DNA from 3 places in the Microbacterium sp. NPDC012755 genome. Region 3 is predicted to be linked to each of the others. Evidence: predicted binding sites of a transcription regulator. Region 3 holds the regulator's gene; each other region holds the start of a gene.
The links. The regulator LexA, encoded in region 3, represses DNA repair genes until DNA is damaged. The targets are predictions, from matches to a motif close to TCGAACANNTGTTCGA.
Positions count from the first base shown of each region.

Region 1 (10,436 bases), on a different contig from region 3:
TCCAGCCAAGAAGGCGGTGTGAGCCCGCCGACGTAGCCGAACGATCGCATTCCGGCCGCACGCGCCGCCGCCACGCCGAAGCGGCTGTCCTCGACGACGACGCACCGGGTCGGCTCGACTCCCATGCGCGACGCCGCGTGCAGGAAGAGGTCCGGCGCGGGTTTTCCCTCATCCACGTCGTCGGCGCTGAAGATCCGCCCGTCGAACGTCGGCAGCAGTCCCGTCAAGCCCAGATTCCGTCGGATCTTGTCGTGCGAACCGCTCGAGGCCACGCACATTGCGCCGTCTATCGCGGCGATCGCCGCTTCGACGCCCTCCACCGCGGTGAGGTCGCTCTCGAAGACCTCCAGATACCACTGCTGGTAGGGCGCCTCCCAGTCGTCCGGCAACGGGCGCCCGAGGTGTGCTTCGACGTCGGCGCGGAAGTGAGCAGCAGAGCGCCCGACGAAGCGATGAACGATCTCCTCGGTGGTCAGTGTCCACCCGAGGTCCGCCAGAACCCGTCGATCGACCTCCACGGACAACCGCTCGCTGTCGACGAGCACGCCGTCGCAGTCGAAGATGACCAGGTCGATCGGCTCCGCCACCGACATCAGACCAGATCGACCTCGCCGTGGAACACGAGCGTCGCGGGACCGGACAGCGCGACGTGCTCGCCATCCTCCGCAGGGAACATCCGCACTCCGAGCGTCCCGCCCGGCACCTCGACACGCCAGTTGTTCGGGGCCTTCTCCCCCGCCCAGTACCGGACGGCGAGAGCTGTGGCAGCCACCCCTGTCCCGCAGCTCAGCGTCTCGCCCACACCGCGCTCGGAGACCCGCATCTTCACATGACCGATGCCGTCGCGGACGAGCGGCTCACCCGGGACGACGAACTCCACGTTCGCTCCGGCCGGCAGCGCGGGGTCGAGTTCGGGAGTGCGGTGCAGCTCGAGCGAGGCCAGCTCGGCATCCGATGCCAGCGCGACGACGACGTGAGGATTGCCGACGTCGATGCCGAGACCGGGGCGGGTCACGGAGAGCCCGCCTGCGGTGACCAGGGGATCGTCTCCGGAGAGCTTCCAGAGTCCGAGATCGACCTGATATCCGCTCTCGCTGCTCGTCACATCCCGTACTCCGGCGCGCGTGCCGATCGGCAGCGTGGATCCCGGTTCGATCGCGGCGAGTCCCGAACGCACCAGATAGTGTGCGAACACGCGGATGCCGTTGCCGCACATCTCCGCGATCGAACCATCGGCGTTGCGGTAGTCCATGAACCACTCTGCGGCGGGCTCCTCCGCCAGCGCCGCAGCACCGTCAGGGATCGCGGAGGACCGTACGACCCGAAGGATGCCGTCTCCGCCGATGCCGAAGTGGCGATCGCACAGAGCAGCGACCTGTTCGCTCGTGAGGTCGAGTTCCCCATCGGGGTCGGCGATGATGACGAAGTCGTTGCCGGTGCCGTGCCCTTTGGTGAATGCGACCATGTCCCCAGTCTAGGGAGGTCGGCTATGCGTCGGCGATGAGCCGCTTGCCCGTGTTCGCGACGGAGAAGCGTTCGTACCCGAGGCTGTCGTAGAACCCCAGGACGCCCTCGTTGCCCTCGCGCACCATGAGCTGCACCTTCGGGCAGCCCATGTCGAGAAGTCGTGCCTCTGCGTCCTGGACGAGGGCACGAGCGACTCCCCGACCGCGATGAGAGACCGCGGTGGCGAGGTAGTACAGCCACCCTCGATGACCGTCGTAACCGGCCATCACGCTGCCGACGGGGACTCCGGGCATCGACGGATCCTCGACGACGAGGAAGAGCTCCGGCTGCACCGAGAGCTTTCGCTCTATGTCGAGCCTGGGGTCGTTCCATGGTCGCGTGAGACCCGCTTCCGCCCAAAGGGCGATGACGCCGTCGGTGTCGTCGCGTCGGAAGGGTCTCACATGCCAGGTCATGTCCTCCACACTATTGCGCGCGCTCACTCGCCCTTCAGCACCCGGTACCGCCCGCAGAGGAAGTTGCGGTTGCGGGCGACGTCGATCAGCTCGAGGTCGAGCGCGCGCGGGAGGAGCGGGGCACCGGAGCCCAGAGTCACCGGCGCATACTGCACCCAGACCTCGTCGAGGAGACCGGCATCCGCGAACTGACCCGCCAGGCCGCCACCGCCGACGATCCACAGGTCCTTCCCGTCGGCAGCCTCGATCATCTGGGCGTGCACGTCCCGCACGTCAGATGATGTGAGGCGCACGTCGCCCGTCTCGGGAAGCGCGAGCTCGCGATGAGTGAACACCCACGTCGGCTGCGCGTAGCCCCACCGGCCTTCTTCGGCGCGCATCACCCACTCGTAGGTCGACGCCCCCATAGCGAGAGCCCCGATCGTCTCGACGAAGCCCGGATAGGCCATCGGCCCGTCCATGTCGATGTCCTGCTTCAGGAGCCATTCCAGCGAATGGTCTGCGGTCGCGATGTAGCCGTCAAGGCTGGACGCCGTGTAGTAGTGGGTGGTCATGCCTCCAGCATGCCGCGGACGTCAGACATCGGCTCGCGCCACTCGATCCCCGGGTACCGCTTGAACCACGACACCTGCCTCCGGGCGTAGCGTCGAGTCAGGGCCTGGGTCTCAGCGATGGCTTCCGCCGGCGTGAGCCGACCGTCGAGCTGTCCGAGCGCCTGTGCGTAGCCGATGGCCCTGCTCGCCGTGACCCCGCTCTCGAGGCCCCGAGCGCGCAGTTCGGCGACCTCGTCGACGAGACCGGCCTCCCACATGCGGTCGACGCGCGCGTCGAGACGCTCGACGAGCGCGGGCCTGTCGATGTGGAGCCCGACGAGCCTGGTCTCGGGATGCCAAAGAACCGGGGCCTCCGGCAGCGCAGCGCCGTGTGTGGTGCCGCCCTGCTCCAGCACTTCGAGGGCACGGACGATACGGCGACCGTTGTGCGGATCGACACGTGCTGCCGTCTCGGGGTCGGCTTCACGCAGCCGTGCCATCAGCGCCGCGCCGCCGAGTGACTCCAGCTCGCTCTCCAGCCGCGCTCTGAGCGCGGGGTCGCGAGGCGGGAATCGGAAGTCGAAGACGACGCTCGACACGTAGAGGCCCGATCCTCCGACGAGGATCGCATCACCGCCACGGGAATGGACCTCTTCGATCGCTGCGCGGGCGAGCGGTTGGTACCACGCGACCGCCGCCTCCTCGGTGACGTCCCTCACATCGAGCAGATGGTGCGCGATGCCGCGGCGCTCCTCCGGGGACAACTTCGCGGTGCCGATGTCCATGCCGCGGTAGAACTGCATCGCGTCGGCGTTCACGATCTCCGCGGGGTTGCCGCGTGCGCGGAGCTCCTCGGCGAGATCGAGAGCGAGGTCGCTCTTCCCGGTGCCGGTCGCGCCGACGACCGCCCAGAGACGCGGTCTCGTCACACGCCCACGCGCAGCGTCGGCAGCCCCAGCGAGACCGCGCGCGGCCCGCCGTCCGCCGCCGGAGCGGGCACCGCGCACGATTCGGCCTGCGAGCGGTCCCAGGCGTCTCCGCCGCGGGTGCGCCGGATGCGCAGCGGCCGTCCAGAAGGATCGTCGGCGAGCAGGTGGAACGGAGCAGCGTGCGTGATGGTCACGGTGACGACGTCGCCCGGACGCGGGAGCTCGGAGCCGGGGGTGACTTCGAAATGCACGAGACGGTTGTCCTCGCCGCGACCGGTGAGCCGATGCGTCTCGGCATCCTTCTTGCCTTCGCCGACGGAGACCAGCACCTCGACCTCTCGGCCGACCTGCTTCTGGTTCTCCTCGAGGGAGATGCGCTCCTGCAGGGCGATCAGCCGTTCGTAGCGCTCCTGGACGACGGCCTTGGGAACCTGGTCTGGCATGGTCGCCGCAGGCGTGCCCTCGCGGATCGAGTACTGGAATGTGAACGCCCCCGAGAACCGGGACTGCTCGACGACCCGCATGGTGTCTTCGAAGTCCTCGTCGGTCTCGCCGGGGAAGCCCACGATGATGTCGGTGGTGATCGCCGCGTGCGGAATGCGCTCCCGCACGCGCTCGATGATGCCGAGGAACCGTTCGCTGCGGTACGAGCGTCGCATCGCCTTGAGGATGCTGTCGCTGCCCGACTGGAGCGGCATGTGCAGCTGCGGCATGACGCTCGGAGTCTCTGCCATGGCGTCGATCACGTCATCGGTGAATGCGGCGGGGTGCGGACTGGTGAAGCGGATGCGCTCGAGCCCCTCGATCTCACCTGCGGCGCGGAGCAGCTTGCCGAACGCCTGCCGGTCGCCGAACTCGACCCCGTAGGAGTTGACGTTCTGACCGAGCAGCGTGACCTCGATCGCGCCGTCCTCGACGAGCAGTCTGATCTCGTTCAGGATGTCGCCGGGGCGGCGGTCCTTCTCCTTGCCGCGCAGATGCGGGACGATGCAGAAGGTGCAGGTGTTGTTGCAGCCGACCGAGATCGACACCCAGCCGCTGTGTGCCGAGTCGCGCTTCGTCGGGAGCGTCGAGGGGAAGACCTCGAGCGACTCGAGGATCTCGAGTTCAGCCTCGCCGTTGTGACGGGCCCGCTCCAGAAGCCCCGGGAGAGAGCCCATGTTGTGCGTACCGAAGACCACGTCGACCCACGGCGCCTTGTCGAGCACGGCCTGCTTGTCCATCTGGGCGAGGCATCCGCCGACGGCGATCTGCATGCCGTCCTTGCGGCGCTTGACAGAAGCGAGCTGGCCGAGGGTTCCGTAGAGCTTGCCTGCCGCGTTGTCGCGGACCGCGCACGTGTTGATGATCACGACGTCGGCCTCTGCGCCATCGACCGCCCGGACGTAGCCGGCGCTCTCCAGCGAGCCCGAGAGCCGCTCGGAGTCGTGCACATTCATCTGGCACCCGAAGGTGCGCACTTCGTACGAGCGCTGCCGCCCGTCGCTGTCGACTGCTGCCGACGAGGCATCGATGATCGTCGGTTCACTGCGCGGGATAGTCATGATGGGTCAATTCTACGTTCGAGTGGCATCCTCTCACGCTCAGGAAAGCCCCGTTCCCTTGACCGCGTCGGAACGTCGGCCTGGAACCCGTTGAGATCATGCTCGAAGAGCACGCGGTCGAACGCGACTACTCGAAGCGCACGCCCGAAGAAGGCCGCCGACCGCCGAACTGCTCGGCGGTGACCGTCCGAACCACGTTCGACACCACTCCTCCCGGATAGCCTCGACGAGCGAGCTGGCCGGTGAGTCGGCGCTTCGCGGTCTCCGGATCGAGTCGCGCCAGCGACCGCATCTTGGTGCGAGCGAATTCGAGCGCTCGCTCGATGTCGTCGTCGGGGAGCTCGTCGAGCGCCGCATCGATCACATCGCGAGGGAGGCCACGCTGGGCGAGAGCCCGTGAGACGGCGACCCTCCCCTGCTTCTTCCGCTCCACTCCGGAGGAGACGAGCTGGGCGGCGAGGACCGCATCGTCGAGGTAGCCGCGACGGCAGAAGTCGTCGATCACGTCGTCGATCTGCGCCGCGTCGAGTCGGTGCCCCTGCACCTCGAACCCCTTCAGCACCATCTGCGCTTCCGAGATGGAAAGCGATCTCGCACGCAGCTTGCGAACGAGAAGCTCCTCCGCCGACTCTCGGATCTCGGCCGGATCGAGCCCGTCGCCGCCTTCCTCCACCGCATCCGGAGACTGCAGGGCACGCAGTCTCGGAGCGGACCTCTCCAGACCGCCCCGTGCCGGATGACGGTCGCTGGGACGGCCTGCGTCGGCGACGCGACTCGTCGCCGTACGATCGCTCGACGCATCCCAGGTCGACCGCCATGCACCGTCACCGGTGCGGTGAGAGAAGACGTCTTCGACGTTCTCCCCCACCGCACCTGGCTCAGGAGCATCCACGGCAGCGGCCTCACCTTCGACCGGAGCACCGAATCTGTCGCTGCTCGCTGCCGCAGGGTCGCCGAACAGCGGGATCACCGGCGCAATCCGCTCAGACTCGTCCATGGGTCACTCCGATCTTTGAGCAGGGCGGCACGCCCCTTCGGGCCGATACCGCAGCACGATCACGCCGGGCGACGCTCGGCGAGCTCGTCGGCCGGGGCCGCCTCGGCCTGCACACCGATGCCGAGCTTCTGCTTGATCTGGGTTTCGATGGCCAGTGCGATGTCGGGGTTCTTGAGGAGGAACGACCGCGCGTTCTCCTTGCCCTGGCCGAGCTGGTCTCCGTCGTAGGTGTACCAGGAACCGGACTTCTTCACGATGCCGTGTTCGACGCCGAAGTCGATCAGGCTGCCCTCGCGGGAGATACCGATGCCGTAGAGGATGTCGAACTCCGCCTGCTTGAACGGCGGAGCCATCTTGTTCTTGACGACCTTGACGCGCGTACGGTTTCCCACGGCGTCCGTGCCGTCCTTCAGCGTCTCGATACGACGGATGTCGAGGCGGACCGACGCATAGAACTTGAGCGCCTTTCCACCGGCGGTGGTCTCCGGAGACCCGAAGAAGACTCCGATCTTCTCACGCAGCTGGTTGATGAAGATCATCGTCGTGTTGGTCTGGTTCAGGCCACCCGTGAGCTTTCGCAGCGCCTGAGACATGAGTCGGGCCTGGAGACCCACGTGCGAGTCACCCATCTCGCCCTCGATCTCCGCGCGAGGCACGAGCGCCGCCACGGAGTCGATGACGATGAGGTCGATGGCACCGGAACGCACGAGCATGTCGGCGATCTCGAGCGCCTGCTCACCCGTATCGGGCTGCGACACGAGAAGAGCGTCGATGTCGACACCGAGCTTCGCCGCGTAGTCGGGGTCGAGCGCATGCTCGGCGTCGATGAACGCTGCGATGCCCCCCGCACGCTGCGCGTTGGCGATCGCGTGGAGGGTCAGGGTCGTCTTACCCGAGGACTCAGGGCCATAGATCTCGACGATGCGGCCACGCGGCAGACCACCGACGCCGAGCGCGACGTCGAGAGCAATGGAACCGGTGGGGATGACGGCGACGGGAGCGCGCTCGTCGCTCCCCAGCCGCATGACCGAACCCTTTCCGAACTGGCGGTCGATCTGAGCGAGTGCTGTCTCGAGGGACTTCTCGCGGTCTGCGGGTGATGGCATGATGTGTTCCTTCTGCTCGCGTGTTGCCGTCTGTAGGCTGTCGCGGCTCTCCCTGGCTGGGCGAACTCTCCGACAAGACGTATGGCTCCGTGGCCATGTCTTCACCGTACGGGGGGCCTCCGACATCGAGTCGGAACACCCACGAACTGTGCAGAACACGGTTCCTGAACCACTTGTGCAGAAGACTACGCGGCCTCGAACAGATATTCGAGCAGGTCGCGCTCTCGGCGTGTCGGAATGCGGAGCACTCGAACACTTGTCATCGGTTCAACGCTTGCGCGGTTCCAGACGTCCGGCGCCATGTCGACGCGCCAACGGGACGTCGGTCTCATCGCACAGCGCGAGCCAGATGTCGCGCGGAGGAACACCGGCATCCAGCGCTTCGAGCGCGGTACGACCCGCGAGCTGGGACAGGACGAGGTCGTTCACCAGGGAAAGGGCTCTGCCCTGGAACTCCGCATCGACCGCACGGAGGAACTCGCTACGGCGCATGGAGATGCGGGAGACCGATCAGCGCAGCGAGAGCTGCGGCTCGATCGACGCGACCAGATCGTCGGGAACGACGTCAGGGAACACCTGTAGACCCTCGAGCACGGAGATGCGATCTCCGACCTCGCGCATGATGATCGAGATGGGAACGTCGAGCGCATCGGCGACCGACGCGAGGATCTCGCTCGAGGCCTCCTTCTGCCCGCGCTCGACCTCACTGAGATAGCCCAGCGCCACAGACGCCTTGCTTGCGACCTGCCGGAGGGTGCGCCCCTTCTGCAGACGGAAGTCCCTCAGCACATCGCCGATTTCCTGCCTGACAAGAATCATCGGAACCTCCTCCCCGTTCGGTCCGCCGGAGTCTCCTCCGACGAGATCGCCAGTCTAATACCACTGGCATGCACAGAATCTACTCTTTCACCCTGTGGTTTGAATGTGAGCACACTCATGTCAACTTTGCCCTGGGGATTTCTATTCCCCGACGAACTCTCGCAGGATCGCAAGAGCAGCGTCGACAGCCTGGGCTCTGATCGCAGCCCTGTCGCCCGTGAACACGAACGCGCGGCTCACCTCCGCGATGGGCGTCGCCACGCCGATGTGCACCGTTCCCACCGGCTGTCCGTCCGGCGAGTCCGGCCCGGCGATGCCCGTCGTCGACACTCCGACATCGGCGGAACGTCCTCCGACGGCCACGGCGCTCCTGACACCCCGCGCCATCTGCGCCGCGACCTCCGGGTGCACAGCCCCGTGCGTGTCGAGCAGGTGTGCGTCAACGCCCAGGAGGGTGTGCTTGACCGGCGTCGCGTAGGCGACGACCCCGCCGAGCAGTACGGCGGACGCGCCGGGGACGCCTACCAGCGCCGAGCAGAGGGCGCCGCCGGTGAGGGACTCCGCGACGCCGAGGGTCCACCCGCGCGCGCCGAGCGCGGCCAGGGCGTCGGAGGCTGAGCTCACGACGCTCGCCGGGCTCCGCGGACCTGGGCGACGATGTAGTCGATGCCGCTGGCGACCGTGAGCACGAGGACGATGACCATGAGGACAGCGGTCACGAGCGTCCACGGCTCTCGTCCGATCAGTACGTGCAGCGGGAGCAGCGCCCACGACAGGGCAACGCCCTGCACAGCTGTCTTGATCTTCCCCATCCAGGCCGCGGCGACCACGTGTTCGTTCACGATCATCAGGCGATGGACGGTGATGCCCCACTCGCGCACGAGAATGATCGCGACCAGCCACCAGTTCACCTCGCCGAGGATCGCGAGTCCGATGAACCCCGCCCCCGTGAGGAGTTTGTCGGCGATCGGGTCCCACAGCTTGCCGAAGTCGCTGACGATGTCGTATCGGCGAGCGAGGTAGCCGTCTACCCAGTCCGTCGAGATCGCGACGATGAACAGCGCTGCAGCGACCCAGCGCAGAACGATGTCGCCATCCCCGTAGGTGCCGCCGAGCAGAAGAAGCACGAAGAAGACGACGGCGAGCGGGATGCGGGCGATCGTGATCGCATTGGGCAGCTGCCGGGGAATGGACATCAGTCGCGCCCCGTCAGGCCCCAGGCGTCTTCATCGCCCTCTGCCTCGACGACCGGCAGTCCTTCGAACTGCGCCTCGATCGGGTCGTAGGAGTGCGCCGGCACCGCAGGCGCCTGCGCGACCGGAGCCGCCGGCGCGGCCGAGGCCGAGGCCGAGGAAGCTGCGGGCGCGTCGACTCCCCTGAGCTTCGCGAGCACCTGCGGAAGCTGCTCTGCAGTGGCCAGCACGTCGCGGGCCTTCGACCCTTCGGACGGGCCGACGATCTCGCGCGACTCGAGAAGATCCATCAGGCGTCCCGCCTTGGCGAAGCCGACGCGGAGCTTGCGCTGGAGCATCGAGGTGGATCCGAACTGAGAGGACACGATGAGCTCCGCAGCGGCGAGCAGCAGTTCGAGATCGTCGCCGATGTCCTCGTCGACGTCCTTCTTCTTCGCCGGATCCATCGCCTCCTGCACGTCGGAGCGGTACTCCGGGCGCGCCTGGCGGGTGACGTGCTTGACGACGGCGTCGATCTCCTTCTCATCGACCCAGGCGCCCTGCAGACGGAACGGCTTCGACGAACCCATCGGCGAGAACAGGGCGTCGCCCTGGCCGATCAGCTTGTCGGCGCCGGGGCTGTCGAGGATGACGCGGCTGTCCGTCACGCTGGTGACGGCGAAGGCGAGCCGCGACGGCACGTTGGCCTTGATCAGACCGGTCACGACGTCGACGCTCGGCCGCTGCGTGGCGAGCACCAGGTGGATGCCGGAGGCGCGGGCGAGCTGCGTGATCCGCACGATCGAGTCCTCGACGTCTCGCGGGGCGACCATCATGAGATCGGCGAGCTCGTCGACGACGACGAGGAGGTACGGGTACGGCTTGAGCACCCGCTCGCTGCCGACGGGCACCTCCACCTCCCCCGCGCGCACGGCCCGGTTGAAGTCGTCGATGTGGCGGAAGCCGAACGACGCGAGGTCGTCGTACCGCATGTCCATCTCCTTCACGACCCACTGCAGCGCCTCGGCTGCCTTCTTGGGGTTCGTGATGATGGGCGTGATGAGATGCGGCACGCCGGCGTAGCTGGTGAGCTCCACGCGCTTCGGGTCGATCAGCACCATGCGCACGTCGGAGGGGCGCGCGCGCATGAGAAGGCTGGTGATCATCGAGTTCACGAAGCTCGACTTACCCGAGCCGGTGGAACCGGCCACGAGGAGGTGGGGCATCTTGGCGAGGTTCGCCGTGACGAAGTTGCCGCCGACGTCCTTTCCGACGCCGATCGTGAGCGGATGGGTGTTCTTCAGCGCCGCCTGCGATCGCAGGACGTCACCGAGCGCCACAGTCTCGCGGTCGGTGTTGGGGATCTCGATGCCGATCGCGCTCTTGCCGGGGATCGGCGAGAGGATGCGCACGT
Region 1 covers NZ_JBIBCT010000001.1:2,824,672-2,835,107, reverse strand. Annotated here, with positions in the region: gene ACFY5A_RS13160 (HAD family hydrolase) at 1-593, opposite strand, end outside; gene dapF (diaminopimelate epimerase) at 593-1,465, opposite strand; gene ACFY5A_RS13150 (GNAT family acetyltransferase) at 1,488-1,922, opposite strand; gene ACFY5A_RS13145 (dihydrofolate reductase family protein) at 1,946-2,476, opposite strand; gene miaA (tRNA (adenosine(37)-N6)-dimethylallyltransferase MiaA) at 2,473-3,384, opposite strand; gene miaB (tRNA (N6-isopentenyl adenosine(37)-C2)-methylthiotransferase MiaB) at 3,381-4,928, opposite strand; gene ACFY5A_RS13130 (regulatory protein RecX) at 5,056-5,925, opposite strand; gene recA (recombinase RecA) at 5,985-7,031, opposite strand; gene ACFY5A_RS13120 (DUF3046 domain-containing protein) at 7,299-7,523, opposite strand; gene ACFY5A_RS13115 (helix-turn-helix domain-containing protein) at 7,542-7,850, opposite strand; gene ACFY5A_RS13110 (CinA family protein) at 7,992-8,474, opposite strand; gene pgsA (CDP-diacylglycerol--glycerol-3-phosphate 3-phosphatidyltransferase) at 8,471-9,046, opposite strand; gene ACFY5A_RS13100 (DNA translocase FtsK) at 9,046-10,436, opposite strand, start outside.
Region 1: the regulator LexA is predicted to act here: its motif matches at 7,227-7,242, upstream of recA (recombinase RecA).

Region 2 (10,436 bases), 120 kb from region 3:
GTTGGACGCGTCATCCGGAACGGCGACGGTCTCGCCCTTCGGGATGTCCTTCACGTCGTCGTACTTCTGCGAGTACAGGCCGAGCGGGTAGATCGCGGTGGAGCCGACCGGCACCAGGTCCTTGCCCGAGGCGTTGTTGTACTCCGCGAGGTACACGATGTGCTGGAACTGGTTGAGGTCGATCTCGCCCTCGGCGAGCGCCGGGTTCGGCTGCTCGTACGAACCGAAGTCGACGAGCTCGACCGTGATCCCCTCGTCCGCCGCAGCCTCGACGAAGGGCGCCCACTGCGCGTCGCCCTTGCCGACGACGCCGATCTTGACGGTCTCGTCCTTGGCGGAGTCGCCGCTGCCGGCGCCGGCGTCGCTGGACGCCGTGGCGCAGCCCGCGAGGGCGACGAAGAGCGGGACCGCGGCCAGCGCGGCGAGGATGGACGTTGTGCGACGAGTCATGTGAAGAGTTCCTCTCTTGGGGGGACTCTTCAACGGTAGGCAGGGCCTCCCCGCCCCGAGGAATCGGGTGTCACACGGCGTCACAGCCGGATCAGTCGAACTCCTCGATCCCCTGCAGGCGCACCTGCTCGAGGTCGAGACGCGCGGAGATGCGGCGCACCACCACGTCGTCGACCGTGCCCGAACGGCGAAGCCCCAGCAGCACCTCGCGCTTGCGGTCGAGCAGCGCGAGCTTGAGGCGCGTGTGCTCCTCGTGGCGGATGAGCGGGGACCGCTGCGCGACGTCGACCGCGGTCGATGTCGCGATGATCTGCAGACTCGAGCCGTCGACGGCATCCTCCCGCTGCTCCACGAGCTCCAGGCCCGCGCTGCCGCCGCCGTAGGGGTCCGGCTCGTCGAGCATGGCGTCGAGGGCGCTGGCCTCGGCATCCACCGCCGCTTGCTCCCTGGCGAGAGCGCGCGCGTTCGCGTACTCGAGCATCAGGTAGCCTTCACTGCGCACGCGGTCGAGGATCTCCTGGCCGACGCCGTGCTCGGCCGCGAGGTCGTCGAGCGCCGCGAGCGCCGCACCCGAGATGGTGCGCTCGGCGAGCTCGTACTCCTCGACCTCCGCCGTGTCGACGGGGAGCTTGGCCCAGCGCACGACGGCCGGCAGGAGCGGACCCTGTACGAGCAGGCTGAGCAGGATGACGCCGGCCGTGACGACCACGACCTCGTCGCGTCCTTCGCCGCCGATCTCGACGGGGATGGAGAGCGCGATCGCGAGGGACACCGCTCCGCGCATGCCGGCGAACGTGGAGAGGAGGCGGACGCGTGCGGCGAGACCCCGTGGTGGTCGCGCGTCGGTCGGGCGGCGCACCACGGCGCTCAGCAGCTGGAACAGGTAGCGCACCGCCAGCAGAGCGATCCACACTCCGAGCGTGATGAGCACGAGGCGGCCCACGGCTGCGGCAGAGATCTCGTGCACGACGTACTGCACCTCGAGCCCGATCAGCACGAAGAGCGCGCCGTTGAGCAGGTAGACGCCGAACGGGAAGGCGGCCTCGGACTGGCGGCGGGAGGATGCCGTGGTGATGCGCGGAGACACGTACGCGATGACGAGTCCAGCCACGACGACCGCGAGCACACCCGAGGCGTGCATGATCTCCGCCAGCAGGAACGCCGTGAACGGCACGAGCAGCAGGGTCACGTTGATGACCGCCGTGCTCGTCGACCGGCGCAGCAGCAGATACGCGAGGGCCGCGATCACCGCGCCGGCGAGCACGCCGCCGACGTACGAGACCAGGACGGTCCAGGTGATGCTCAGCGGCGTGACGTCACCGCCGACCGCGAGCGAGATCGCGATGGCGTACAGCACGAGGGCCGTGCCGTCGTTCGTCAGGCTCTCCGCCTTCAGCTTCATGAACATGCGCCGCGGCAGCAGTCGCCCGAGGGCCGCGACGGCCGTGGCGTCAGGAGGGGCGACGGCGGCGCCGAGGATGAGCGCGATCTCCCACGGCATCCCGAACAGCACGCCCACTCCGGCGACGGCGAAGGCCGAGGCCACGACGAGCAGCGTGCTCATCGGCAGGATGTAGCGGAAGTCGCGCCGGATCGACCGGAGCGACGTCGTCAGGCTCTCCCAGAACAGCATCACGGGCAGGAACAGCAGCAGCACCGTCTCCGGCGGCAGCTGCACCTCGCGCAGCTGCGGCACGAAGCCGAGCAGCAGCCCGAAGACGACGAGGACGAGGGGCAGTGCGACGCGGATTCGCGGAGCGAGCAGGGTTCCTGCGAGGATCGTGAGTCCGAGCAGGACGGTGACTTCTAGACCTTCCATCTCTACCTCCCAACAGCGGTGAGAGAAGGATATTCCCCGTTCGGGGGTTCAGGTCAGCCGATCTCCTCCGTGAGCTCGAACCAGCGCAGTTCGAGCTCCTCGATCTCCGCCTCCCGATCCCCGATCGCCTTCATCTTCTCGCCGAGTCCGGCGTAGTCGGACTGGTCGTGGTCGGCGAGCGAGTGCTTGGCGGCATCCACCTGCTCCGTGAGCTTCTGGATGCGCCGCTCCAGGGCGGAGACCTCCTTCTGCGCGGTGCGCAGCGCCGCTCCGTCCAGCCCCTTCGGAGCAGCCTTCGCGGCTCCGGTGGACGCCTTGGAGGGCTCGGCGTCCTGCAGCTGACGCAGGCGCAGGTACTCGTCGACTCCGCCGGGGAGGTGCCGGAGTCTGCCGCCGAGGATCGCGAACTGCTGGTCGGTCACGCGCTCGAGGAAGTACCGGTCGTGGCTGACGACGAGCAGCGTGCCCGACCACGAGTCGAGGAGGTCCTCGATCGCGGCGAGCATGTCGGTGTCGAGGTCGTTCGTGGGCTCGTCGAGGATCAGCACGTTGGGCTGGTCGAGCAGCACGAGCAGCAGCTGCAGACGGCGCTGCTGACCTCCGGAGAGGTCCTTCACCGGGGTCGAGAGCTGGGCGGACGAGAATCCGAGGCGCTCCAGCAGCTGCCCGGGAGTGAGGTCCTGCGCCTTCGAGCCGTTGCCCATCGTGTACGAGGTGCGCAGACCCGAGATGACCACGCGCACCGGGTCGTTCCAGTGCTGGTCGAGCTCGTCGAGGCGCTGGGTCAGCGTCTGCACCTTGACGGTCGTGCCGCGCTTGACACGCCCGACCGTGGGTTCGACGGTGCCGGAGATCAGGCCGAGCAGCGTCGACTTGCCCGCGCCGTTGACCCCGAGGATGCCGGTGCGCTCCCCCGGCGCGATGCGCCACTCCACATCGCGCAGCACCTCCTTGTCGCCGTAGGACACCCCCACGTCGAGAAGGTCGACGACGTCTTTGCCGAGGCGGGAGACGGCGAGCGACTGCAGGGAGATCTTGTCGCGGATCTCGGGGACGTCGGCGATGAGCTCGTTGGCGGCGTCGATGCGGAACTTCGGCTTGGCCGTGCGTGCCGGGGCGCCGCGGCGCAGCCAGGCGAGCTCCTTGCGCGCGAGGTTCTGCCGCTTCGCCTCGGTGGCTGCGGCCATCCGGTCGCGCTCGACGCGCTGCAGGATGTACGCCGCGTAGCCGCCCTCGAAGGGCTCGACGATCCGGTCGTGCACCTCCCAGGTCTCGGTGCAGACCTCGTCGAGGAACCAGCGATCGTGGGTGACGACCATGAGGGCCCCGGAGTTCGGGCTCCACCGCTTCTTCAGGTGCCCGGCGAGCCAGGTGATCGCCTCGACGTCGAGGTGGTTGGTGGGCTCGTCGAGCGCGATGACGTCCCAGTCGCCGGTGAGCAGCTTCGCGAGCGAGACCCGTCGGCGCTGGCCGCCCGAGAGCGAGCCGATCTCGGCATCCCACGGCAGATCCCGCAGCAGCCCGTCGATGACGTCACGGACCTTCGCGTCGCCGGCCCATTCGTGCTCGGGGGTGTCGCCGACGACGGCCTGGCTGATCGTGAGACCGTCGCCGAGGGTGTCGGCCTGGTCGAGCACGCCGATCGTGGTGCCGCCGCGGACCGTCACGCGGCCGGAGTTGGGTTCCTTGATGCCTGCCAGCATCCCGAGGAGGCTGGACTTGCCGTCGCCGTTGCGGCCGACGATGCCGATGCGGTCGCCCTCCTCGATTCCGAGGGTCACGGAGTCGAAGACGACCCTGGTCGGGTATTCGAGCTGGAGGGCTTCTGCCCCGAGAAGATGTGCCATGTCACTTCAAGGGTAGTCGCGCTCGCCTCACCCGACGGCCGGGCCTCCGAACAGCTCGGGGAGGGAGGCAGTGAACTCCTCGAAGTGGCTGTACCAGACGGTGTGCGCAGCGCCGGGGATGCTGCGCACGTCGACCCCGTGCTCCGTGAGCCTCCGCACGTCGGCATCGCTCACCCACGAGCTCGGCTCGGCCCTGACGACGATCGACCCCGGAGCCGGCGGCCACTCGCCGTCGGTTCCGCAGGAGACGGATGCCAAGGTCTCCGGGTCGAACCGCTCGGCGGCACGAGCCTCGACCTCGGCATCCCTCTCGGAGTAGAAGGGGCGGCTCCGGCGCAGGGCATCGGCATCCACGCGTGCGAGGCGGTCGCACTCGTACCGGTCGACGAGCTCAGCGCGGTCATGACCGCCCTCGATCGACAGCGCGGCATCGACGTAGACGGTGAGGCTCGGGTCGAGAGCCGCGGCGGCCGCTGCCAGCACGGTGGCCCCGTAGGAGTGCCCGACGGCGTGGAGCGGCCCCTCGGGCGCGAGCCGCCTGATCGTCTCGACGACGGCGGCTGCGGCCTCGTCGACGGTGAGCTGCGGGTCACGGGGAGAGCGTCCGTGGCCGGGGAGATCGAGGGCGAGCACACGGTATCCCCGGTCGACGAGGAGCGGGATGACGCGCCACCAGCTCTCGGCTGATCCCATCGCTCCGTGCAGGAGCAGGGCGGTGCGGAGCGGGGGCGTCGCCGCACCGCCCGAGTCGGCGGAGTCGGCCGTGTCGAGGGCGTGGAGGAGCATCCGGTCAGTCAATCACGGTCGTTATCCTTCTGTGACATTTCGAAGTCTGCGAGCTGTGGAATCTTTGTTCGAATGTCGGTGGCCCCTGGTGTACTGGACTCATGACCGCACTGATCGACGCGACCGACTCCCAGATGGCGATGCTCGCCGATCTGGTCGAGTCGCTGGAGATCGCCGATGCGACGGTGAACGCGATGATGGCGGCCCGCGACGGGCTGTTCGCGCTGGCGGGTCGGATGGCCGTCGACATCGCGAAGCAGGGCGATCACCCCGATCGGGGCGACATGACGATCCGCGCGGTGGCGGCCGAGATCGGGCAGCGGCTCCGGGTCAGCGACCGCACGGTCGAGCGGAAGATCGGCGAGGCGTCGTGGCTGGTCGACGGCTTCCCCGCGGTGTGGCAGGCACAGGGCGCGGGGCGCATCACGGCCGCGCACACGCACGTCATCATCGACGCCGGCGCCCAGCTGACCGACGACGACCAGCGGGCGGAGTACGCCGAGGCCGTGCTCGCCGTCGCCGAGGTCGAGTCTCCGAATCGGCTGCGGGCACTCGCGAAGCGCATCGCCGAGAGGTTTCAGGAGCAGACGATCGACGACCGGCATCGGGCCGCCCGCGAGCGGAGGCGCGTCTGGGCGACGGAAGGCGAAGACGGCATGGCCGATCTCCACGTGCACGCCCCGGCCGTGCTGGTGCACGCGATGAAGGACCGCGTGTCCGAGATGGCCCACCGGATCCGCACCGAGAACATCCGCGAGGCGCGCGAAGCAGCAGCCGACGGCATCCCCTTCGACCCCGACACCCGGTCCGTCGACGAGATCCGCGCCGATCTCTTCGCCGACCTCGTGCTCTCCGGCACCCCGGTCGCCCACGACAGCGCAGACGGCCTGCTCGGCGAGATCCGCGGGCGTGTGGAGATCACCGTGCCCGTGCTCACCCTGATGGCGGAGGATGCCGCGGAGGCGACCTCGGCCGACGGGGACGCGTCCTCGACGACGCCGCCTGCGCTGCTCGACGGTGTCGTGCCCATCGACGCCGACACCGCTCGTGCGCTCGCAGGCTCTGCGACGGGGTGGGACCGAGTGCTCACCCACCCGATCACGGGTGCGATGCTCGCGGTCGACCGGTATCGCCCGTCGGAGCAGCTCAGACGGCACCTGAGGGCACGCGATCAGCGGTGCCGGTTCCCGACCTGCGGGATCGCCGCCAGGAAGTGCGACATCGACCACAACGATCCGGCGTCCACGGGTGGCGCGACCGCCGAGTGCAACCTCTGCTGCTTCTGCCGCAGGCATCACACGCTCAAACACGCCTCGCCGTGGCATGTCGAACATCACCCCGGCGGAGTGCTCGAATGGACGAGTCCCGCCGGCCGCACCTACACCGACACTCCCCCGGTACCGCACACGGTGTTGTTCGTCGCCGAGGCCGACGGTGCGCCCCCGACGGGGACGGCACTGCTCGCACGCGCCCGGGCGCCCTTCTGAGTTTTCGGTCTTCTGATCTCCTGAGCTCACGCGCGCGCATTCCCGCACGATCATGGCCTGTGGATAACTCCGGCGACGCATTCGCGAATCCGGTTACCGTGTGCGAGTGATTCTCCAGAGAACAGCCGCCCACTCCCTCAGCGGACTCGGCGCCCTCGCACTCATCGCGGGAGCAGTCGCCGGATGCGCACCCACTCCCACCCCGACGCCGACGCCCACCGCGGCCTTCGCGAGCGAGGAGGAGGCTTTTGCAAAAGCCGAGGAGGTGTACCGGGCGTTCAATGCTCGATTGAATGAAGTCGATCTCAGCGATACGAGGACCTTTGAACCATTGTTCGAGCTCTCCAGCGGTTCATTCGAGGCTGCAGATCGCGAGGCCTACTCCACGATGCATGCCGATGGTTTCATCATGAGCGGAGAAACAAGGGTTCTCTCCTTCGACGGAGTGAGGTCCAAACCACCCTTTACCACCGTCGTTGCGAACGTCTGCCTCGATGTGTCATCAGTTTCCATCGTCGACTCGTCCGGGGTGTCCCAAGTGAGCTCCGACCGTCCTTCTACTTACGCACTTGAGATCACCTTCGTGTCCGAGAAGAACCACAGCCTCTCAATCGACTCCGCAGCGGAACGAGAGGATGTCGCATGCGTAGTGGAGTAGCAGCGATTTTCGCGATCGGAGGTGTCCTGCTCATGACCCAGCTTCCGTCCCAAGACTCGACAACTGATCCGGAAAACCCCTTGGGGAGCGCGGCCATTGCAACGGGGCGATCATCGCTCACAGTCAGCAGCTCAGCGACCCAAATGGGCACGACTCCATCTACGGGCCAGAGGGATGTCAGCTCTGACGACTCCGACTCCCCTTCGTCGCCCCCGTCGTCCTACGACGCCGACGGGTGTCTCATCACGACGGACGAGGATGGCCGCTGCATCCGCGCGCGGATACGGGCCAACCCTGACGGGACCCCCGCGCCCTCGATCACGATGACCGACCTCGCGCAGTTCGCCCCTCCGGCCGCGGACTTCGCCGTCGAGCCCGGCAACGCCGGAATCGCGGGCATGCCGACGAACCTCCTCGGAGCCGCCTCCGTCCGGACACAGACCGGGACGCTGTTCGGCAACCCGATCAGCGTTCGCTTCACGCCCATCGCGTACGACTACTCCTACGGCGACGGCTCCACCGCCACGGTCACCGTCCCCGGCCGCACCTGGGAAGAGCTCGGCCAGGCGCCGTTCACCCCGACGCCGACCAGCCACGTCTACTCCGCACGCGGCACCTACACGGCCGCCCTCAGCATCCGCTACTCCGCCCAGGTCGACCTCGGCGGCGGCTGGTTCCCCGTGATCGGCGAACTCACGATCGACAGCCCCAGCCAGCAGATCCGCATCTTCGAGGCCCACACGGCCCTCGTCGCACGCACCTGCCTCGAGAATCCCGCCGCGGTCGGCTGCTGACCCGACCATCGCCTCATACAAGAAGACGAGCCGTCCGGACCAGAAGGTCCGGACGGCTCGCGCGTCCCCAGGAATCGGAGCGCTGCTGCTTACTGGTACGACTTCACGATCTCGAGCAGGCTCGGGACGTTCGCGTACGCCTCAGCGGCGTTGGCCTTGGTGACGATGATCGGCTTCAGCAGGAACGCCGGGACGACCTTCACGCCGTTGTCGTACGACTCGGTGTCGTTGACGTCGACCTTCTCGCCCTTCTGCAGCTGCTGGACCATCTTGATGGACTGCTCGACGAGCAGCGTGGTGTCCTTGTTGATCGTGGAGTACTGGATGCCCTCCATGATCGACTTGACCGACTCGACCTCGGAGTCCTGACCCGTGACGACCGGAACCGGCTTGCCCGCGCCCTGGACGGACGTGATGATGGCGCGAGCCAGCGTGTCATTCGGCGACAGGACGCCGTCGAGCGTCTCGGTGCCGTACGACGAGGTCAGCAGCGAGTCCATGCGACGCTGGGCGTTCTCGGCCTTCCAGCCGTCGGTCGCCGTCTGCGCGATCTCGGTCTGACCCGAGACGACCTTCAGGTCGCCCTTCTCGATCTCCGGCTTCAGCACGCTCATCGCACCGTCGAAGAACACCTTCGAGTTGGCGTCGTCAGGCGAACCCGAGAACAGCTCGATGTTCCACGGCGCGTCGTGACCCGAGCGCTCCTTCAGACCGTCGAGCAGAGCCTGGCCCTGCAGCTCGCCGACCTTGAAGTTGTCGAACGCGACGTAGTAGTCGACGGCCTTGGTGTTCTCGATCAGACGGTCGTAGGCGATGACCGTGACGCCCTTGGACTGAGCATCCTCGACCTGGGTCGCGAGCTGCTTGCCGTCCTTGGCGCCGATGATGATGACCTTGGCGCCGCTGGTCACGAGAGCCTGGATCTGGTTCTGCTGCTCGGCGACCGTGTTGCTCGCCGGGGCGTACTGCACGTCGGCCTTGAAACCGGCCTTCTCGAGTCCGCTCTTGAACAGGTCGCCGGCCAGCACCCAGTTCTCACTGGTCTTGTCGGGAAGGGCGACGCCGATCAGGGCATCGGCGGCGAAGCCCTTGCTGGCCTCCGTCGAGGTGCCCCCGCCGGTGTCTCCCCCGCGCTCCGAGGAGCACCCGGTGAGAGTGAAGGCTGCCGCTGCGACAAGCGCTGTCGCGGTGACGATGATCTTCTTCATGTGATCTCTTTCTGTGGTGAGGGACAGATGCTGCACGCGGGCGGCGCGTGCAGCATCCGCCTACTTTCCGCTCGTCTTCTCGACGGCGGGGGCCTGATAGGTCTGAGTGGGGTCGAAGGTCGCGCTGCCGGGTTCGTTCCTGCGACCGAAGTTGCGCATGATGAACCCCGTCACGGAGGGGCGTCCCTGCCGCTTGTTCCACACGTCGACACCGACGGCGAACAGCAGCACGAGACCCTTGATCATCGACACGAGGTCGGCGCCGGCGCCCATGAGGGCGAGTCCGTTGTTCAGGAACGCCATGACCAGACCACCGATGATCGATCCGATCACCGTGCCGATGCCTCCCGACACCGCGGCGCCACCGATGAACACCGAGGCGATGGCGTCGAGCTCCCAGCCGTTGCCGTCCTGAGGTCCGGATGCCGCAGCGCGGGCGACGTAGATCATTCCGGCGAGCGAGGCGAGCACGGACATGTTCATCATCACGAAGAAGTCGACCCAGCGGTCCTTGACGCCCGACAGGCGGGCCGCCTGCCGGTTGCCGCCGACGGCGTAGATGTGACGGCCGAACACCGTGCTGTTCGTGACGAACGAGTACAGGATGACCAGCACGAGCAGGATGATGCCCGACACCGGGAAGCTCGTGCCGGGGCGCCCGGTGGCGAACAGCCAGCCCGCGACGAGGATGACGGCGGAGAGCACGACGACCTTGACGACGCTCACCCACAGGGGCGCGGAGTCAGAGCCCATCTTCTTCTGCACGCGGCGGGTGCGGATCTCCCAGAACACGATCCATCCGGCGCCGAGGATGGCGAGGATCATGGTCGGCACGTTGAACGGGACGGGCAGAGCGACCTCGGGCAGGTAGCCGGCGCCGATCACGCGGAACCCAGGAGGCACGGGGATCGTCGTGGACTGGCCGATGAACTGGTTCGCCCCGCGGAAGAGCAGCATGCCGGCCAGCGTCACGATGAACGCCGGGACCCCGACGTACGCGACCCAGAAGCCCTGCCAGGCGCCGACGACCACGCCGACCCCGATGCCGAGCACGATCGCGAGCGGCCAGGGCAGGCTCCACTCGGTCATCGCCTTCGCGACGATGATGCCGGTGAAGGCCGCGACCGAGCCGACGGACAGATCGATGTGCCCCATGATGATGACCATCACCATGCCGATCGCGAGGATCAGGATGTAGGAGTACTGGTTGACGACGTTGATCAGGTTCTCGGGCGACAGCGTGAGACCCGTCCCCTTCGCGAGCCAGGTCAGGATCTGGAAGAACACCAGGATCACGATCAGGCTGCCGAGGATGCCGAACTGGCGGAGGGTGGACTGTCCGCCGCCGAACATCTTCGTGATGTCGCCGAAATGGAACGGGCGCTTC
Region 2 covers NZ_JBIBCT010000002.1:123,522-133,957, reverse strand. Annotated here, with positions in the region: gene ACFY5A_RS17795 (MetQ/NlpA family ABC transporter substrate-binding protein) at 1-450, opposite strand, end outside; gene ACFY5A_RS17790 (Na+/H+ antiporter) at 542-2,269, opposite strand; gene ACFY5A_RS17785 (ABC-F family ATP-binding cassette domain-containing protein) at 2,323-4,116, opposite strand; gene ACFY5A_RS17780 (alpha/beta hydrolase family protein) at 4,144-4,902, opposite strand; gene ACFY5A_RS17775 (DUF222 domain-containing protein) at 5,004-6,389, shown strand; gene ACFY5A_RS17770 (hypothetical protein) at 6,496-7,047, shown strand; gene ACFY5A_RS17765 (hypothetical protein) at 7,371-7,841, shown strand; gene ACFY5A_RS17760 (substrate-binding domain-containing protein) at 7,931-9,049, opposite strand; gene mmsB (multiple monosaccharide ABC transporter permease) at 9,110-10,436, opposite strand, start outside.
Region 2: the regulator LexA is predicted to act here: its motif matches at 4,959-4,974, upstream of ACFY5A_RS17775 (DUF222 domain-containing protein).

Region 3 (10,436 bases):
CCGAAGGCCTGAAGGATGTGCTGCAGCACCTCGTTCGAGCCGTTGCCCGCCCAGATCTGCTCGGCAGTGAGGCCGTGTCCGAGATACTCGGCGAAGCCCTCGCGCAGAGTCGTGAACTCTCGATCCGGGTAGCGGTTCATGTCACGCAGCGCCACGGCGATGTCGTCGAGGATGTCGCTGGCGACGGCATCCGGAATGGGATGCGTGTTCTCGTTGACGTTGAGCGCGATGGGAAGCGGGGCCTGCGGAGCTCCGTAGGGAGTCAATCCGCGGAGGTCGTCGCGAAGCGGGAGGTCAGCGAGTGATGCGGTCACCCTTCCCATGCTAGGACGCGCGAAGGCCGATGATGCACCGGGTGACGCCGCATTGCGCATGCACCGCTCCCACGAGGGGCTTGCAGGACGCGCGCTCCGAGATCACTCGGAGTACTGCGCGGGGATGGCGAGCTCGTCGCCGATCTGCAGTGCGCCGCCCGTGAGCATGTTGAGCCGACTGATCTCGCCGATCACCTCGCGAGGGTCGGCGTCGGGAGCGACCGTGGTGGCGATCGACCAGAGAGTATCCCCCGGCATCACCGTGACGGTCTCGAAAGACGCCGCCGCGACGTGAGCGCCGGACGCCGCAGCGCTTCCACCGCTGAGCGCGGCGAAGGCGATGCCCGCCGCGAGAGGGATCGAGGCGAGCCCGAGGAGCACGCGGCGACCGCGGACCGTCAGACGCAGGCGTGCGGCCGGACGTGCCGGAAGGACTGCTGCGGTTCCGAAGGTGATGGTGCTCATGTCGTGCTCCCTTTCTGCCCTCCGACGGATCATCCCCGCCGGAGAAAGTTGGCGTAGCGTTCGCATCCAGGACTCGGCCGGGAGTCAGGAATGCGAAGCTACGTACCGAAGATATCTTCGAGTTCGAACATCTGTCAAGCGTTCTTCGAAACCTGATTCGAGAATCTGCCGACACGCTCGAACAGATCTTCCAGATCGGGCCGTTTCTCGGATACGGTTTCGATACGGATACCCCACCACGGACCTCCGACATTCGAACTGCGACGCCGGAATCGCGTACAAAGGAGCACGATGAGCGAGAACTCCGCCCCCGACACCGAGGCGCCGCGCACCCGTCGCCGCAAGAGCCTCAGCCCCAAGCAGATGGCGATCCTCGAGGTCATCCAGAACTCGATCAGCCGGCACGGCTATCCGCCGAGCATGCGCGAGATCGGCGACGCCGTCGGTCTCAAGTCGCTGTCCAGCGTCACGCATCAGCTCGGACAGCTGGAGCTCAGCGGCTATCTGCGCCGCGACCCCGGCAAGACCAGGGCCATGGAGGTGCTCATCGACCTCCCCGGCGCGAGCGGCGAGAACCCCGCCGACGTCGCCACCCCGGTCGGAGACGCCGCTCTCGTGCCGCTGGTGGGCCGCATCGCCGCCGGAGTGCCGATCACCGCGGATCAGCAGGTCGAGGAGATCTTCCCGCTCCCCCGGCAGCTCGTCGGCAAGGGCGACCTGTTCATGCTCAAGGTGTCGGGCGAGTCGATGATCGACGCCGCGATCTGCGACGGCGACTGGGTCGTGGTCCGCTCGCAGCACAGCGCGGAGAACGGCGAGATCGTCGCAGCCATGCTCGACGGCGAGGCCACGGTCAAGGTGCTCCGCCGCCGCGACGGGCACACCTGGCTCCTCCCCCGCAACTCCGCCTTCGAGCCCATCCTGGGCGACGAGGCCGTGATCCTCGGCAAGATCGTCGCGGTGCTGCGCGCGGTCTGACGACGGCTGACGACAGCGAACCGCCCTTCCCGAGCTCCGGGAAGGGCGGTTCGCTTCTCTCTTCGAGCGAGCGTCAGACCGCGACGACCACGTCCTCGCGCACCCGACGCGTGGCCTCGACGATGTTGCGCAGCGACGCCACGGTCTCGTCGTATCCACGCGTCTTCAGACCGCAGTCGGGGTTGACCCACAGCTGGCGCGTCGGGATCTCGTCCACCGCGCGGCGCAGCAGCGACTCGACCTCCTCCGTCGAGGGGACGCGCGGCGAGTGGATGTCGTAGACACCGGGGCCGATGCCGTGATCGAAGCCGACCTCAGCGATGTCCGCCACGACCTCCATGCGGCTGCGGGCCGCCTCGATCGAGGTCACGTCGGCGTCGAGGGCGCGGATCGCGTCGATCACGACGCCGAACTCCGAGTAGCAGAGGTGGGTGTGCACCTGGGTGCCCGCCGCCGCGCCACCCGTCGCGAGACGGAACGAGTCCACGGACCACTGCAGGTACGCGGACTGATCCGCCTTCTTCAGAGGCAGCAGCTCGCGCAGCGCGGGCTCGTCGACCTGGATGATCGCGATGCCAGCGGCCTCGAGGTCGGCGATCTCGTCGCGCAGGGCGAGCGCCACCTGGTTCGCGGTCTCGCCGAGCGGCTGGTCGTCTCTGACGAAGGACCAGGCGAGGATCGTGACGGGTCCCGTCAGCATCCCCTTCATGTGCTTGGTCGTGAGCGACTGCGCGTACGTCGACCAGTCCACCGTGATCGGAGCGGGACGGGAGACGTCGCCCCACAGGAGGGAGGGGCGGGTCGCGCGGGAGCCGTACGACTGCACCCAGCCGTTCTCGGTGACGTCGAAGCCGTCGAGGTTCTCGGCGAAGTACTGCACCATGTCGTTGCGCTCCGGCTCACCGTGCACGAGCACGTCGAGGCCCAGGTCCTCCTGCAGCGAGACGACGCTGGCGACCTCGCGGCGCAGGAACTCCTCGTAGTCCTCGGCGGGGATCTCGCCCCTGGTGAATCGCGCCCGGGCGCGACGGATGTCGCCGGTCTGCGGGAAGGACCCGATCGTCGTGAGCGGCAGCGCCGGAAGGCCGAGGGACTCCTGCGCGGACTCGCGCTCCTCATAGGACACGCGCGAGAAGTCCGCCTCGGTGAGTGCACGGGCACGAACGGCACCGTCGCGGACGCCCGGAGCCGAGAGACGGTCCTGCAGGGCAGCGGATGCCGCGTCGAGATCGGCGGCGACGGCCGCACGCCCCTCGGCGAGGCCCCGGGCCAGGGCCACGACCTGCTCGACCTTCTGGTCGGCGAAGGCGAGCCACGAGACCAGACGCGCATCGAGCTTCGTCTCGTCGGACACGTCGTGCGGCACGTGCAGCAGAGAGGTCGACGTGGAGGCGGAGACTCCGGCGGCGCCGAGCGCGCGCAGCGCCTCGAGCGTGTCGAAGGCCGAGGCGAGGTCGCCGCGCCAGATGTTGTGACCGTCGACGACGCCGCCCACGAGGGTCTTCCCCTCCAGGCCGGCTGCGGCCGCGGGCACGCCTCCGCGCACGAGGTCGACGGCGATCGCCTCGATCGGGGCAGCGGTCAGCACGGGGAACACCTCGCCGAGGTCGGCGTACGGCGCGGCGACCAGGATCGACGGTCGCGCCGCCGCTCCGCCCAGCACCGCGAGGGCACGGCCGGCGGCATCCGACAGCGCAGCGATCGACGCAGGGAGCGACTCGCTGACCAGAGCGGGCTCGTCGAGCTGCACCCACTCCGCACCGGCGTCCTTCAGCCGCGCGAGCAGCTCGACGTAGACGGGGAGCAGGTCGTCGAGACGCGACAGCGGATCGAACCCCTCGGGGGCGTCGTCCGAGGCCTTCGCCAGAGCGAGGAGGGTCACCGGGCCGACGATGACCGGGCGGGTCGTGAATCCGGCCGCCGCGCCCTCTGCGAACTCGCGGACGACACGGTCGCTGGACAGTGAGAACACCGTCTCGGGGCCGATCTCCGGCACCAGGTAGTGGTAGTTCGAGTCGAACCACTTGGTCATCTCGAGCGGGGCGCGCTCTCCCTCGCCGCGGGCGACGGTGAAGTACGCCGGAAGGCCGATGGTGCCGTCCTCCGACCGGAGGTCCTCGAACCGCGCGGGGATCGCGCCGACGGTCACCGCGGCGTCGAGCACCTGGTCGTAGTACGAGAACGACTCGGGGATGGCCGAGTCGGTGCGGCCGAGGCCGAGCGCGGCGAGACGTTCGCGCGTGGCTGCGCGCAGCTCGGCGGAGGTGGCCTCCAGCTCGGCGAGGTCGGTGCGGCCGGCCCAGAACGCCTCGACGGCCTTCTTCAGCTCGCGACGGCGACCGATACGGGGGTAGCCGAGGATGGTGCCCTCGGGGAATGCGGACATGGGTGTTCCTTTCAGCGGGGGTTCCGGGGTCAGCGGAGTCGGGACACCGGCAGGACGCCGGCCTCCTCGAGGACGGTGAGCACGGTGTCGTGCTGGTTGAACGCGTAGAGGTGCACGCCGGGTGCGCCGCCGGCGACGACCTCCCTGGCGAGGCGCGCGGCCCACTCGACGCCGATCTCGTGCCGGCCCTCGGGGGTCGGCTCCACGTCGAGGGCGATGGCGAGCTCGCTGGGCAGCGTCTCGCCGGTGAGCTCGAGCACACGAGCGAGCCGGACCGGCGAGACGATCGGCATGATGCCGGGGAGGATCGGGATCGTGACGCCGGCGGCGCGCGCCCTCTCGACGAACGTGAGGTAGTCGTCGGCGTGGAAGAACAGCTGCGTGATCGCGGAGGTCGCGCCGGCGGCCTGCTTCGCGAGCAGCGCGTCGACATCCTGCCAGCGGTGGACGGAGCGCGGGTGCCCGTTGGGGAAGGCGGCGACCGCGATGCTCGCCTTGCGGCGCGCGCTCACGCGTGCGGCGCCGGGGATGCCGGGCACCGGCGACTCTTCGTAGGGGGCGCGCTCCGCCTGCACGCGGTCGATGAGCTGCACGAGCTGCGCCGCGCTCTCCAGGTCGCCGAGGAACGGCTCGTCCTGTCCGACGGGCGGATCCCCGCGGAGGGCGAGGAAGCTGAGGATGCCGGCATCCAGGAACTCCCTGATGAGCGTCGCGGCGCCCGCGTAGGTGTTGCCCACGCAGGTGAGGTGCGCGAGGGGCTCGACGGCGGTGTGCTCGCGGATGAAGCGGAGCACCTCCAGGGAGCGTCCCCCGGTCGAGCCGCCGGCGCCGTAGGTCACCGAGATGAAGTCGGGCCCTGCGGCCGCCAGCCGACGGACGGTCTCGTGCAGCGCCTCGTGGCTGGACGCCGAGCGCGGCGGATAGAGCTCGAAGGAGAACGGCACTCGAGGGTTCGGCGTCTCGGAAGACATCTTCTTCTCCTGGGGACAGGGCGGGCACGGGGCCGCGAGCGGCGCAGGACTGCGTCGATCTCGCGGGCGGGTGCCGGGCTCGGCTGTCGCTCCACGCACCGGGGCGAACCGGGCGTTTCCAGAAACCTATGGCACGCCGACGCCCGCCCGCATCCTGTGTGACGTCGTGTGTCGCACGCCAATAGGCTCGAGGCATGTCGATGCCGTTCGGGTCCTGGCCGTCTCCCTTCTCCGCCGCCTCGGTCGCTGCGTCCTCGCCCCGCATCGACGGCGCCCGCTTCGTCGGCGACGAGATCTGGTGGGGCGAGTCGGTGCCCTCCGAGGGCGGGCGCGTGACCGTGCGCAGCTCAGAAGCGCGTGAGGTGCTTCCGGCGCCGTGGAGCGCGCGCTCCCGCGTGCACGAGTACGGCGGCGGCGCCTGGACGGCGAGCCCCGCCGGTTCGCTCTTCTTCGTGAACGCCTCCGATCAGCGCGTGTATCGGCTTGACGACGGCGCAGAGCCGCGCCCGCTCACCCCCGCCGGTCCTGCCCACGGAGGGCTGCGGCTGCAGAGCGGGAGGCTGTTCGCCGTACGAGAGGACCTCACCGCCGACCCTCATCTGCGCGCGATCGTGGATATCCCGATCGACGGCTCGGCCGCAGACGACGTCGAACGGGTCGGCACGGTCGTCGAGGGCTCCGACTTCTACGCCCACCCCGCGCTCTCCCCCGCCGGGGACCGGATCGCCTGGGTGCAGTGGAGCGGCGATCGGATGCCGTGGGACAGCGCCCGGCTGCACGTCCGTGGTGTGGACGGAGCCGAGCTGGTACTGCCGACGCGCGCGGCCCTCCAACCGGAGTGGGCCGGTGTGGACGAGCTCGTGTTCGCCGACGATCCCTCCGGTCGCTGGAACCTGCACAGGGTCGCGCTCGACGGCTCGACCCCCGAGCCGATCGCGCCCGCCGACGCCGACACGGGCTACGGACTGTGGGTGCTGGGCAACCGCTGGTACGGGCTCCTCGACGACGGCCGGATCGTCGCCGTGCGGACGAACGGACGCGACGAGGTCGTGCTGATCGACCGTGACGGGTCGGCACGTGCTCTCGCCGTGCCCTGCGACGGTCACGTGAGCGTCGACGACGTGTCGGGGTCCAGGGTGCTGCTGAGCGGCAACGGGTCGACCGTCGCTCCGGGAGTCTGGTGCGTCGACCTCGACACGGGCGCCGTGTCGACCGTCGCCGGAGGCGCTCCTTCGGACGCCGCGTGGATGCCGCCGGCGCGTGCGCTGGTGGTCGACGGGATGCACGGACCGGTGCACGCCTTCGCCTACGCTCCCGCCAACCCCGACGTCTCGACTCCGGCGGTCGGGCGTCCGCCCTATCTCGTGCTCGTGCACGGCGGCCCGACCGCCCACGTCACCGGCGCGGCGTCCGCGGCCATCGCCTTCTACACGAGTCGCGGCATCGGGGTGCTCGACGTGAATTACGGCGGGTCGACCGGATACGGCCGCGCCTATCGGGAGAGGCTGCTCGGCCAGTGGGGCGTCGTCGACGTCGACGACGTGATCGCCGCCGCACGCGGTCTCGCCGATGCCGGGCTGGCCGACCCCGCGCGCATCGCCATCCGCGGCGGGTCCGCCGGAGGCTGGACCGTGCTCTCCGCCCTCGTGCGCGGAGGAGCATTCGCCGCGGGGATCAGCCGCTACGGCGTGACCGACCTGCGCGGGCTCGTCGAGCACTCCCACGACTTCGAGGCGTCGTACATCGAGGGCCTCGTGGGGCCGCTCCCGGCATCCGACGCCCTCTACGTCGAGCGTTCGCCGCTCACCCACGCGGATCGGATCGACGTCCCCGTGCTGCTGCTGCAGGGTGAGGATGACCGTGTCGTGCCGCCCGCGCAGTCCGAGGCCATCCGCGACGCCCTGGCCGCACACGGCGTCGACCACGAGTACGTGCTGTATACCGGTGAGGGGCACGGCTTCCGCCGTGCCGAGACGATCGTCGACGCCCTGGAGCGCGAGATCGCCTTCCTGCGGCGCGTGTTCGGCTGACTACTCCCCGACGCGGTTGCGCAGCCGCATGGCGCGCTCCGCCTCGCGGGTGTCCTGCCGCTCACGCAGCGCCTGCCGCTTGTCGAACTCGCGCTTGCCCTTCGCGAGCGCGATCTCGACCTTGGCGCGGCCGTCGGAGAAGTAGAGCTTCAGCGGGATGAGCGTGTACCCGCCCGCCGACACGGCGTGCTGGAGCTTGGCGATCTCCTCACGGTGCAGCAGCAGCTTGCGGACCCGCTTGGCCGAGTGGTTCGTCCAGTGCCCCTGGGAGTACTCCGGGATGTGCACGGAGTCGAGGAAGACCTCGTTGCCCTTGACGAACGCGTAGCCGTCGCTGAGGTTCGCGCGTCCCTGACGCAGTGACTTGACCTCGGTGCCGGTGAGCACCATCCCCGCCTCGTACGACTTCTCGATGTTGTAGTCGTGACGTGCGCGACGATTGGTCGCGATGACCTTCTCCCCGCGTTCCCTGGGCATGATGCTCTCCTGATTCCGTGCCGTGCGGGCGCACGACAGCCTGTCAGCTTATCAGGTGCGCAGCCACCGGCGGATCGCGAAGCCGGCCGACAGCGCCGCGAGGAGCACGCCGATGCCGATGAGCACGGGCACGACATATGCGGCATCCTGCATGCTCACCCAGGTCGTGATGAACGGCACCCTGCCGCGCAGATATCCTTCGACCCCGAAGTGCACCCCTGCGACGACCGCCGCGCTGGCGAGCACGGAGCCGAGGAACGCCGCGAACACTCCCTCGAGCACGAACGGCGTCTGGATGAAGCGGTTCGACGCTCCGACGAGCCTCATGATGCCGATCTCCTTGCGCCGCGCGTACGCCGACAGCCGGATGGTGGTGCCGATCAGGAGGATCGCGGCGATCAGCATCAGCGCGGCGATGCCGACCGCGATGTACGTCGCCACGGTGAGCGCCGAGAACAGCGGTTCGAGGTACTGCAGCTGGTCCTTCACCTGCTCGACGCCGACCGTGCCGCTGAACGCCTCGACGAGGACCTGCGACTGGGTCGGGTCCTTGAGCGTGACGTAGAAGCTCTCCGACATCTGGTCGGCGGTGAACAGGCTGGCCTTGTCCTCGCCGAGCTGCGCGACGATGTTCGCGTAGGCCTCATCCTTGTTCTCGAACCGGACGTTCGAGATGAGTCGCGCGAGAGCGTCGCCTTCCAGGGTCGCCTTGACCGCGGCGACCTGATCCTCGTCGGCCGCGCCGCCGACGCAGGCTTTCGTGGGCTCGGACAGCGGCGAGCACATCGAGACCACCACCTGCGCGCGGTCGGTCCAGTAGCCGCGCATGGTGCCGATCTGAGCCTGCATGAGGATCGCCGCTCCGACGAACGTCAAGGACACGAAGGTCACCAGCACGACGGAGATCACCATCGAGATGTTGCGTCGAAGGCCGCCGAGGGCCTCCGTGAGGATGAGTCCGATTCTCATGAGGTCGGCCCCACTTCGTCGTCGCCGTCGTCGGAGAGTCCCAATCTGTCGGCGACGCCGAGTTCGGCGACGTCGACCTGCGGGAGGACGATGGGGTGCGTGCGGGGGCCCACCGCGGCGGGAGCCTCTGCGGGCTTCTCCTCCTGCGGCGCCGGCTGCGGCTCGATGGGTGCCGCCTGCGCTTCGGGGATCTCGGATGCCGCGGGCACGGCGTCGGGGGTCGAGGCCTCTGCCTTGCGCTGAGCACTCAGCTCCTCTGCCAGCGCCGCACGGACGACCGAGAGGTCGGCGGTCTGCCGCTGGACCTCCTGGACGGCGGTGAGGGCTGCGGCCGCCGCGGCTCCTCGCACCTCCTCGGGGACGAGACGCGGGATGTTCGAGGTGTCGCCGTAGCCGCCGTGGACCTCGTCGCGCACCATCTCGCCGTCGCGGAGCTCGATCACGCGACGCTGCATCGCGTCGACGAACGCGGCCTCGTGCGTCGCCATGAGCACCGTCGTGCCACCGGCGTTGATCCGGGCGAGCAGCTGCATGATGTCGACGGAGGTCGCGGGGTCGAGGTTTCCGGTGGGCTCGTCGGCGAGCAGCACCTGGGGCCGGTTCACGAGAGCGCGGGCGATGGCCACGCGCTGCTGCTCGCCGCCGGAGAGCTCATGGGGCATGCGCTTCTGCTTGCCGTCGAGGCCCACGAGCGCGAGCGCCTCCGGCACCGCCTGCTGGATGAAGCCGCGCGAGGATCCGGTCACCTGGAGCGTGAACGCGACGTTCTGGAAGACGGTCTTCGACGGGAGCAGGCGGAAGTCCTGGAACACCGAGCCGATGTGGCGGCGGAAGTACGGGACCTTGCGGTTCGCGAGGGATCGGAGGTCACGGCCGAGCACGGCGACACGGCCCGACGTCGGCACATCCTCTCGGAGGATGAGTCGCAGGCACGACGACTTGCCGGACCCCGACGCCCCCACGAGGAAGACGAACTCTCCTCGCTGGACCTCGAAGTCGACACCGGACAGAGCGGGCCTGGTGGTCCCGCGATAGCGTTTCGTGACGTTCTCGAACCGAATCATGGCGGTACGAGCCTAAGCGCCTGCTCCCGTCTGCCGTCGAGCGACACCCCGCGGCCATGAGCGTGTCACCGCTCACTGCTATACATGAAGGTGCTGATCCACGCCGCCCGCGTGGGCTCCGAGGTCCGAGGGGGACACGATGACCACACCCGCAGGCTGGTACGACGACGGCTCCGGACGCCAGCGGTGGTGGGACGGCGAGCAGTGGACGGAGCACTTCGCTCCGCTCGTCGAGCCCGAGGCGCCCGCGACGGACGCCGCCCCCGTGGCCGAGAGCGCCCCGGACACACAGCTCTCCTCGGAGACGCCCGTCGAGCAGACGCTGCAGACGGATGCCGCGGTCGAGGCCCCCGCAGCGGTCGACGCCGCCCCGACCGAGGCCGCCCCCGCCACTGACGACGCGGAGACGAGCACCGCTGCCGCTGCGCCGTCGGACATCGAGGGCACCGTCATCGCGTCCGAGGCCGTCGCATCCCCCGAGACGCCGATCGCCGCCCCCGAGGATGCGGTCATCGCTCCCGAGACTGTGGCCCCTGCAGAGACCACGGCGCCCGCTGAGACCGGGGTTGCAGCCGCGCAGGACTGGTCCGCCCCTGCGGCAGCCGCGCCCGCGGCAGCCACGCCTCAGGATGAGCAGCCGACGACACCCTTCATCGCACCGGGCGCGACGGCGCCGACGGCTCCGCTTCCGCCCTATGCCTCGGGAGCCCCGGCCCAGGGATACCCCGCCCCCGGCGCATACCCTGGCTCGGCATCCGCGCAGCCCTACCCCGGAACGGCCC
Region 3 covers NZ_JBIBCT010000002.1:239,454-249,889, reverse strand. Annotated here, with positions in the region: gene ACFY5A_RS18360 (histidinol-phosphate transaminase) at 1-323, opposite strand, end outside; gene ACFY5A_RS18355 (LysM peptidoglycan-binding domain-containing protein) at 417-779, opposite strand; gene lexA (transcriptional repressor LexA) at 1,071-1,757, shown strand; gene metE (5-methyltetrahydropteroyltriglutamate--homocysteine S-methyltransferase) at 1,831-4,143, opposite strand; gene ACFY5A_RS18340 (methylenetetrahydrofolate reductase) at 4,173-5,114, opposite strand; gene ACFY5A_RS18335 (prolyl oligopeptidase family serine peptidase) at 5,309-7,144, shown strand; gene smpB (SsrA-binding protein SmpB) at 7,145-7,621, opposite strand; gene ftsX (permease-like cell division protein FtsX) at 7,673-8,590, opposite strand; gene ftsE (cell division ATP-binding protein FtsE) at 8,587-9,654, opposite strand; gene ACFY5A_RS18315 (DUF2510 domain-containing protein) at 9,794-10,436, shown strand, end outside.